3 regions of the Micromonospora sp. NBC_01392 genome follow, and region 1 is predicted to be linked to each of the others. Evidence: riboswitches for the same ligand, from Rfam matches in the RefSeq annotation. Region 1 holds a riboswitch; each other region holds the start of a gene.

Region 1 (3,264 bases):
GCCGTGGTCGGAGATGTACATCGTGTCCGGCGTGCCGTCCGGGCGCAGCCCGAGGTCGTTGACCAGCGGGGCGTCCGCGCTCGGCGCGGTGCGCAGCACCACCGCCGAGGAGCCGCGCGACGGGCAGGGCGCGGCCGGCGGGGTGGGCGTCGGGACGCCCGGCGGCTGCTGGTTGCAGCCGACGAACGCGGGCCGGTTGGTGGCGAAGTCCGGGTCGATGGTGACCAGCCCGGTACGCGACGTGCCGGTGGTCCGGAACGGGGCCTTCATCAGGTCGAAGTAGTGCGACCAGTCCCAGTAGGGGCCCGGGTCCCAGTGCATGCCCCGCACGTTCGGGGCGGTGATGCCGGGCACGTTGTCGTGGCCGATGATGTGCTGCCGGTCCATCGGGATGCCGAACTTTTGCGCCAGGTAGCGGACCAGCTTGGCCGAGCTGCGGTACATCGCCTCGGTGTACCAGGTGCCCTGGCCGGCGAAGCCCTCGTGCTCCAGGCCGATGGACTTGGCGTTGACGTACCAGTTCCCGGCGTGCCAGCCGACGTCCTTGGCCTTGATGTGCTGCGCGACGTAGCCGTCCACCGACCGCAGCGTGTAGTGCCAGCCCAGGTAGTCGGCCCGCTTCACCAGGTCGACGCTGGGGGCGAAGTAGCCCTCGGTGTCGTGGATGACGATGTATTCGATCTTCTGCTGCTTCGGCCGGTCGCCCAGGTCGTGGTTGCCGTAGTCGCCCGGGTCGGCGCTGAGCTGCTCGTAGGGGGCGGGAATCCACTCGCAGGCCAGCCGCACCGGGCACTCCAGCCCGTCCGGCCGCGCGGCGTGACGCAGCCCGAGCCGGGCCAGCCCGGCCCGGTCCGGCCGGATGGCGCTGGCGGCCAGCGTGACCCGCTGCCCGTCGTCGGTGGTCCGGGCCGCGCCCTGGCCGAGCTGGTCGTAGACCTCGTCGGCGAAGGCCGCCGCCGCGTCGGACGTGTCCGCGCCGGAGTAGCGGGCCACCGCGCCGTACCAGGCCGCGACGTCGCTGCCGGCGCCGACCGGCCCACCCAGTGCCTTCTGGTACGACGCCAGCAGTGCCGCGCCACCGCGGATGTTCGCCGCCGGGTCGGTGCGCAGCGTCTGCGCGTCCAGCCCGGTGAGCGTGGCGGCGGCGTCGAGCGTCTGGAGCGAGGCGGTCGGCAGCGGCGTCTCCCGGGTCGGCGCGGCGGCGGTGGCCGGGTCGAGCCGGAGCGGGCGGGCGTCGTCGCCGCGCGGGTCCTCGTCCTCGTCGACGTGCGCGCTGCCCGGCGTGGCCAGGACGTGCGTGGCGTCGGTCAGGTGCATCGGGCCGTAGCCGCCGCTGGTGCTGGGCTGGCCCGGGTGGGTGTCCCACCTCGACTCCAGGTAGGAGACACCGAGCAGCACGTTCTGCGGTACGCCGTACTCGGCCGCCGCGGCAGCGTACTGCTGCTGGCGGTCGCCGGTGGGCCGGCTGGCCTGGGGCGCGGCGCTCACCGGGCCGATGGTGGCCAGCGCGGTGGCCGTCGCCACGGCGGCGGCGAGCAGGATCCGTCTGCTCGACGGCGGGGCTGAGAGGTGCATCGAACCTCCTGGACAGGGATGGGGGTCACTGCGTTCCACCCTCACTCCGCCCACCCACAAGGGTCAATACCTTTCCGGGCAGTAATCCGACATGAAAGAAAGCTTCATTCGCGCTCGTGTGGCGCATCCGGTACGGAGTGTCACGGCCGTTCGGGTTGCGGATCGATAACGGGAATCCTTACTCTGGTCAATCGTCGGCCGCACGTTTCACCGTCCAACCCGGTCGGTGACGGCCCGACACCGCCGAGTCGCCCACGGGCGAACCGGGGACCCAGGTACCTGGGGTGAATCCGCAGCCACTGTGGTAGGGCGCTTCCCTTCCCGCCCGAACCCGTCAGCTAACCCGGTAGGCGGTCAGGCAGAAGGAGTACGGACGCCCGGTGGCCCACCATGCCCCGCGGCCGACGTCGAGCCGGTCCGTCGACCGGTCCGCCGCCGTGCCGCGTTTCCGCTGGTCCCGCTTCACCACCACACTCGCCGCCCTGGTCGGCGCCGCGGTCGTCCTGACCGGTGGCGCGACGGCGGCGCACGCGGAACCCTCGGTCGCCGAGATCGAGGCCCAGATCGACCGCGACTGGAACAAGCTCGAACCCGTCATCGAACAGGTCAACGCCGTCCGCGCGCAGCTCGCGGTGCGCCGCAAGCAGGCCGACGCGCTCGGCAAGCAGATCGCCCCGCTCCAGGCCCGGGTGGACGCCGCGCTCGGCCAGGTCGGCGGGCTCGCCGCCGACGCGTACAAGGGCGACAACCTCTCCACCGTCAACGCGCTGCTGGGCAGCCGTTCGCCGAGTGAGCTGGTCGCCGGCCTGGAAATGCTCGACCGCTTCGCGCACCACCAGCAGGAGCAGGTCCGCGACATCGCCGCGCTGCGCGACGAGCTGGCCGCGAAGAAGAAGCCGCTGGACGCGATGGTCGCCGACCTGAGCCGCACCGAGGCCCAGCTCGCGGCGAAGAAGAAGCAGATCGACGCCGAGATCGCCAAGCTCCAGAAGCTGCGGCTCAAGGTGTACGGCAACGGTGGCGGCGGCCCGCTGCGCCCGGCTCCCTGTCCCGCCGGATACCCGGGCGGCGCGGCCGGGGTGGCGGTCAAGTTCGCCTGCGCCCAGATCGGCAAGATCTACGTGTGGGGCGCGGCCGGCCCGGACCACTTCGACTGCTCGGGCCTGACCATGGCCGCCTGGGCGAAGGCCGGGGTCTCGCTGCCGCACAACGCCCGCCAGCAGCACGACGTGACGAGGCGGGTCAGCCGCGCCGAGCTGCGCGCCGGTGACCTGGTCTTCTACTACGGCGACCTGCACCACGTGGGCATGTACGTCGGGGACGGCTGGGTGGTGCACGCCTCCCAGTCCGGCAAGCCCATCACCATGAAGCGCGTCGACGACGGCGACATCAACAGCTACGGCCGCCCCGGCTGAGGTGCAAGGAGGGGCCCCCTGTTAACGCATTCCGCATAACAGGGGGCCCCTCTTAACAACCACGCTCGGCGTCAGCGGGTCGGCCAGGTGCGCCAGCTCTGCCAGGACCGACTCGGCGTCGGGCCGCGCTGACCCTGGTAGCGCGAGCCGTAGACGGCCGAGCCGTACGGGTGCTCGGCCGGCGACGAGAGCCGGAAGATGCAGAGCTGGCCGATCTTCATGCCCGGCCAGAGCGTGATCGGTAGATTCGCCACGTTGGACAGCTCCAGCGTGA
Region 2 (3,264 bases), 2.2 Mb from region 1:
GTGTGCAGGGTGAGCAGTCCACGATCAACCTGAACGACGAGCAGACCGCCAACGTCAAGGCGATCATCGCCGCGACGAAGAAGGCCGGGCTGCCCGAGCGGGCCGCGGTGGTCTCGATCGCCACGGCGTTGCAGGAGTCGAAGCTGGAGAACCTGGGCCACCTCGGCGACCGCAACGACCACGACTCGCTGGGTCTGTTCCAGCAGCGCCCCTCCTCGGGTTGGGGCACCCCCGAGCAGATCACCGACCCGGAATACTCGACCCTGGCGTTCCTGAAGGGCCTGAAGCAGGTCGACGGCTGGCAGGACATGCCGCTGACCAAGGCCGCCCAGACCGTGCAGGTGTCGGCCTACCCGGATGCGTACGCCCAGTGGGAGAAGCAGGCCACCGACCTCGTCAACCAGCACTGGAACAGCTAAGACATGCAGAAGGCCGGCACCCCGGACAGGGGTGCCGGCCTTCGACGCGTACTCCTCAGGCGGAGTAGCCGCGAGTGGCCATCCAGTTCGCCAGGTCGATGGTGCTGATCCAGTACGACGGCAGCGACGGGTCGGCCGAGTCGGCGATCCGTACGGTTCGACCGTCGTTCTGGTAGCCGACCACGGCGATGTAGTGGCCGCCCGGGAACGAGTGCCAGCCGCCGTTGGTGTCGGTGGCGTCCCCGACGATGTTCGAGACCACCGCCCGGCCGTTGCGGACCGCGTTGACCACGTCGGCCTGGAGCCGGTCGATCTGCGCCTTGGTGGCCGTGCCGGGGATCATGCGGGTCCGGTACGGGTCGCCCTTGACCTGCTGGTTGAGCACCCGGGTGGTGTCCTCGGCCGAGTTGGTGCCCATCTCGGTGGTACCGAGCGCGACGGCGAGTGTGTCCTGGCTGCGCTCGATGCCGGCGGCGCTGAGCGCGTTCCGCACCGCGGCCGGGCCGCAGTAGTAGTAGGTGGTCTGCGCCTGGTAGTCGTAGTCGAGCACCTTGCTCGACGGCGGCTTCGGCGTGGCCTTGCGGGTGGTGTCCGGGTCGGCGACCTTCGCCGACGGCGAGGCCGTGGGCGAGGCGCTGGGCGAGCGGCGGGGCGACGCGCTGGACGACGCGCTCGGCGAGGCGCTCGGCGACGGGACGGCGAGGCGCGCCTCGCTGCGGCTGGCGGTGTCGCCGAGGCGGGAGCCGAGTTCCGCCACCGCGGCGGTGTTCTCCTGCCGGGTCGGCGCGTCGTCGGTGGCGGTCAGCGCGGCGCCGGTGCCGCCGGCCAGCACGAGGGCCGCCGCCGAACCGGCGATGATCTGGTACGGACGCTCGGTCGCGAGGCGACGCAGGTGGCGCTTCAGGTGGTACTTCACGGGTTTCCTCCACGGGGTGGGCGGCACGCGTCAACCCCGCGCGTGGAGGAACTCACACGCGCTGGCGGGCGGGGCGGCCGCGGGAAGTCGCCCGGATGCCGGGCGGGACGGGGTCGGAAGCGCGTCGCGTCAGGCGAGCGCCGGCACCCCGGGGCCGTGGAGGCGGGGAGACGTTCGGGGGGTGGTGGGCACGGGAATGGAACTCCTTCCGTGGCCGCCGACCGGGTTAGCTGACGGATTCGGGCGGGAAGTACGCCCTACCGCGGCCGTGGGCTCGCGGATTCACCCCGGTGTTGCGTTGGGTCCCCGGTTCGTATGCACGATTAGGCGGGTCGGCGCGGCGTCGCCATCTGCGATCGGGAACCGCACCGGACGCGCCGACACTACCGGCGGGTACACGCCCTGCCAAGCGCTCTCAGCTGCTTAAACGTCCTCGACGACTACGGATTCGGAACAGCCGGTCACCGACCTCCCTCAATGGGACAAGCGGCCACGTCGGCGCCGTGCGGCAGGAAGCGGACATCCGGCCGACGGAGAATCGGGCAGCGGGCGCAGCAGGGGCCATCGATCCGGCCGGTCGCCGGCGGTCGGTACCGGTGACCGGCCTCACCGGTTTCGGGTAACGATTCGGTCGACGTGCTTCCCGGGGCCGCTCAGCCGACGCGGGCCGGACGCCACCGGGCCCCCCGCACCGCCGACGGGACCGGGACGCGGCTCGCCGTCGAGACGCGGGACGTGGGCACCGGCCGCAGCGCCGTGGCCGCCGCGTACGCCTCGACGGCGAGCGTCCGGGCCGCCTCGGCGGCCAGTTCGGCGTCCCGCCACGCCAGGCGTTCCCGCTCGGCGGCCGTCTCCCAGCCGGCCCGCCGCCCGTCGCGGACGGTCCGGGCCAGCACGATCTCCTGCTCGGCCGGGTGCCGGCGCGGGTCCCACCCGTTGCGGTGGGCCAGCACGTCGGCGAGCTGGCGGGCGGTCAGCTCCCCCCGCCAGTGCGCCGTCATGGCGGCGTGGTGCAGCCAGCGTTCGCGCGCCGCGTACTCGGCGGGGGTGTGGGGTGTGTGCGGGGTGGGCAGCGCGCCGGCGCCGGCCAGGCGGCGGGCGGCGGCGTCCGCCTCGTCGTAGGCCGTCCAGGCCCGGTCGGCCTCGCTCTGGGCGGCCAACCACTGCTCGCGACGGCGACGGGCGGTCTGCGCGGCCCCGGCGGCGGCCACCGCCACCTCGTCGGCGTAGCGGGCCAGGTCGGCGCGGTGGAGCGCCTCCGCGTCGACCGGTTCGGGTGCCGGCTCACCCGCGCCGTCGCGTTCCGGTCGGGCGACCAGCACGGCGAGCAGGACGAGGGCGAGCACGGTCAGCGCCGACCAGATGGCGGCGGCCTCGGGGACGGCGGTGAGGAAATTGAGGAGAACGGTCTGCGACATGGTCGGCACCTCACGGGAGACAGTGGCGGGTAACTCCGCACGGCCGGTCCGGGGCGGGGCGCGGCCGGAGTTCGGGCGCCGCCGGGCCGCCGAGGCGGTGCGGGGTGAGGTTCGGTGGGCGCGGTCACGGGCCGGGCCCGTGGCGGGTCAGCGGGCGGGCGGGGCCCGCGGACCGGCCGGAGCCGGCGGCTGGCCGACCGGGAACGGGTGCCGCCCGGTCGGGGGCGGGACATCGCCCACCGGCTGCGGCTCGGGAACGCCGACGCGGCTCCGCTGCCGATCGACGACGGGGACGCCCTGCCGCTCGACGACGGTGTCGCCCTGCCGCTCGACGACGGTGTCGCCCTGCCGCTCGGTGACACTGCCGTTCGGCCGTTCGGCGGCGGCGTCGGCCCGCAACCCGGCGACCGGGCCGGCCGCCGCGGGTGCGATCGGGGACCCGCCGGTCGGCAGCGTGGCGGCGCCCAGCGAACAGGCGACGACCACGGCCAGGCTGGCCAGCATCCGTGCG
Region 3 (3,264 bases), 1.7 Mb from region 1:
CGAGCATGACGGTGGTGAGCGCGAACTTCACCAGCACCCACCGCCAGCGCAGCAGGCCCCACGGAGTGAGCAGCGCGCTGGCGGTGCCGATCAGCCAGACCGCCACGCTCAGCGGTGCGAACAGCCAGGTGACCAGCAGCGCCGCGGCCGGGTAGACCACCTCGGGATCGGCGCCCCGCAGCCCGGCGACGCCGAGCGCGAGCAGCGTCAGGTCGGTGCCGAGCCAGCCCAGCGAGGTGACCAGGTGCGCGGTGAGCAGCGCCTTGCGGCCGGCGGGGGAGAGTCGTCTCATGTCCCGATCGTCGTCCCGTCGCGCGGCCCACGTCGTGGGCCGCGCGACGACACCCGGTGTACGTCGTGGGGCGTAGTGCTCAGTAGACCGACAGGTGCACGTGGTTGGTGTGGTCGCTGGACGGGTCGCCGTTGCCCCCGCTGTACGACTTCCAGCCGCTGCTGGGTAGCCAGATCTGCTTGAACCAGATCACGTAGAGCACGGCGAGCGGGTCGGCGTTGCGCACGAAGTACGCGGCCAGGTTGTTGCCGTACGTCCGGTCGCCGCCGCTGGCCACGCCGCCGAAGCCGCTCTTCTGGGCCGCGAAGTCGCAGGCCCGGCCCTTCGGGTGCTCGCCGGAGCCGCTGGGTCGGTGGCAGGAGACGTACCGGGTGAAGCCGGCGGCCTTCGCCTGTTGCAGCGCGTGCAGCGTACGCGGGGTGATGCAGCCGCTGGCCGGCGTCGGATCGTTGACGCTGCACGACTCGGCCGGCCAGGAGCCGTCGGAGTTGCGCTTGGCCGGCTTCGCGTTCGCGGTGGAGGTGCCCCGGATCCCGCTGCCGCTGCTGCCGCTGCCGCTGCTGGCGGAGGGCCGGTTGTTGGCCTCCTCCAGCGCCTGCTCGGCCTGCTCCTTGCGCTTGGCCATCACCGTGACCTGCTTGCGTTGTTCCCGGACCTCGCCGTCGAGCGCGGTACGGGTGCGGATCGCCTCGTCGCGGGTGGTGATCAGCTCGCGCAGCGTCCGGTCCTCGTGCGCGGCGACCGTCTCCAGGGCGGCGGCCCGGTCCATGAAGCCTTCCGGGCTGGTGCTGCCGAGCAGCGCCGCGGCGGTGCCCATCCGGCCGGTGCGGTACGCCACCTCGGCGATCTCACCGACCTTGGCGTTGCGCTCGGTCAGTTCCGCGTCGATCGTCACGAGTCGTTCGTTGAGCTGCTTCTGCCGGGTCACCGACCGGTTCAGCGCGGCCTTGGCCTCCAGCCAGCCCTTGCTGGCGGCGTCGAGCTTGGCGCGCAGCGCCGGCGTGCCACCCTCGTCGTCGTCGCCGGGCGCGGCGGCGAGCCGGCCGGTCGGGGGCGTCGCCGAGGCGGGGGAGACCGGTGCCGTCACGAGGCCGAGGGTCAGCATCGCGACGAGTAGGGCCGCCATCCGGGCGGCCGTCCGTCGTACAGGTGCCACTGGGGGCATTCACGTGTCCTTCCGTCAACCGCCGACCGGGTTAGCTGACGGGTTCGGGACGGAAGATCCCTACCGCTGACGCGGATGCACCCCACGTACGTGGTTCCCCGGCTCGCCCTGCGGGCGATTAGGCGACGGCCGATCCGTCGGCGCCGGATGACGCCTGCGGGTCGGCCGCGACCGAGCCTACCGGCGTTGCCCGGAGCCGGCTCCGCCACCCGGAGTCGGATACCGGGCAAAACCGGCATAAGCTAACAATAACCACTTGGATTTAAGTCTGTCCTAACTACCAGCCGGTCGGGCCGCAGGCACCGGTGGACGCTCCGGGTTCGATCTGCAACGTCGCGTGATCGATCGAGAAGTCCTCGTGCAGCGCGGCCCGGGCGGCGGCCAGCACGGTGGCGACCTCGGCGCCCGGATCGGTGGTCAGGTGCGCCGAGGCCACCTCCATGCCGGAGGTGAGCGTCCAGACGTGCAGGTCGTGCACCTCGGCCACGCCGGGCACGGCGGTCAGCCGGTCGTGCACCGCGGTCACCTGGAGGTGTTCCGGCGCGGCCTGCACCAGGATGCGCACCGCGGCCCGGCCGAGCCGCCAGGTGCGCGGCAGGATGAACAGGCCGATCGCCACCGCGACCAGCGGGTCGGCCCACCACCAGTCGGTGACCGTGATGACCAGCGCGGCGCCGATCACGCCGAGCGAGCCGAGCAGGTCGCCCAGCACCTCCAGGTACGCGCCGCGCAGGTTGATGCTCTCCTGGGCGCCGGAGCGCAGCAGCGCGAACGCGGCGACGTTGGCGAGCAGGCCGAGCACGGCCACCACCAGCATCGGTCCGGCGAGCACCTCCGGCGGCTCGCCGAACCGGCGTACCGCCTCGATCAGGACGTAGACCGCGACGGCGCCGAGCAGCACCGCGTTGGCCAGCGCGGCGAGCACCTCCAGCCGGTAGAGCCCGAACGTGCGTTGCGGGTCGGTCCGGGCGCGCCGGGTGGCGGTGATCGCCGCGAGCGCCATGCCGATGCCGAGCACGTCGGTGAACATGTGGCCGGCGTCGGAGAGCAGCGCGAGCGAACCGGTCGTGACGGCGGCCACCGCCTCGACCACCATCAGCACGGCGAGCAGCACGAACGCCGCCCAGAGCCGGCCGGAGTGCCGGTGCGCCGCGTTGGCCACCGCACCGCTGTGGTCATGACCTGCGCCCACGCACACACCCTCCCGCCCCGGGTCCCGGACGAGCCCAATCTATGCTCACATCGCTATGTGTGCAAGTAACTGTGGCGTCAGCCCACCGGATCGAGCGTGGTCAGGCGCTGGGTGGCCCGGGACAGCGCGACGTAGAGCGTGCGGACACCCGAGCCCGGGTCGGCCCGGATCTCGCTCGGCGCGACCAGCACCACCCCGTCGTACTCCATGCCCTTGGCCTGGAGGCTGGTGACCACCTGGAGCCGGCCCGCGTCGAGGTCGCCCAGCCAACCGGCCACCTCGTCCCGGCGCGGCACCGGCGTGATCACGCCGACCGTGCCCTCCACCTCGGCCAGCAGCGCCCGGACCGCCTCGACCGTGGCCGCCGGCAGCTCGGCCGCGGCCACCGTCCGCTCCATGGGCGGCACGCCGGTGGAGCGCACCGCGACGGGCAGCGCCAGATCCGGATACCGCCGGCGGATCTCCGCCGCCGCCACCGCGAAGATCTCCGCCGAGTTGCGGTAGTTGGTGGTCAGCTCGAAGCGACGCCGGGGCCGCCGCCCCAGCGCCTGGTCACGCGCCCGGTCCAGCTCCTGCGGATCGCCGGTCCAGGCGGTCTGCGCCGGATCGCCGACC

What was found. A riboswitch is a leader RNA that binds a small molecule or an ion and turns the genes downstream of it on or off. The one in region 1 is predicted to bind cyclic di-AMP.
Region 2: linked by a shared signal. The riboswitch ahead of OG767_RS11620 (C39 family peptidase) and the one ahead of OG767_RS01645 (NlpC/P60 family protein) in region 1 are both predicted to bind cyclic di-AMP.
Region 3: linked by a shared signal. The riboswitch ahead of OG767_RS24670 (coiled-coil domain-containing protein) and the one ahead of OG767_RS01645 (NlpC/P60 family protein) in region 1 are both predicted to bind cyclic di-AMP.

The regions. Positions count from the first base shown of each region.
Region 1 is NZ_CP109549.1:361,344-364,607, forward strand. Features, by position in the region: gene OG767_RS01640 (N-acetylmuramoyl-L-alanine amidase) at 1-1,575, opposite strand, end outside; cyclic di-AMP (ydaO/yuaA leader) riboswitch at 1,807-1,942, shown strand; gene OG767_RS01645 (NlpC/P60 family protein) at 1,956-2,990, shown strand; gene dcd (dCTP deaminase) at 3,062-3,264, opposite strand, start outside.
Region 2 is NZ_CP109549.1:2,531,621-2,534,884, reverse strand. Features, by position in the region: gene OG767_RS11625 (hypothetical protein) at 1-419, shown strand, start outside; gene OG767_RS11620 (C39 family peptidase) at 475-1,335, opposite strand; cyclic di-AMP (ydaO/yuaA leader) riboswitch at 1,536-1,675, opposite strand; gene OG767_RS11615 (hypothetical protein) at 1,989-2,753, opposite strand; gene OG767_RS11610 (hypothetical protein) at 2,901-3,264, opposite strand, start outside.
Region 3 is NZ_CP109549.1:5,732,536-5,735,799, reverse strand. Features, by position in the region: gene OG767_RS24675 (hypothetical protein) at 1-292, opposite strand, end outside; gene OG767_RS24670 (coiled-coil domain-containing protein) at 372-1,457, opposite strand; cyclic di-AMP (ydaO/yuaA leader) riboswitch at 1,462-1,592, opposite strand; gene OG767_RS24665 (cation diffusion facilitator family transporter) at 1,735-2,649, opposite strand; gene OG767_RS24660 (HelD family protein) at 2,727-3,264, opposite strand, start outside.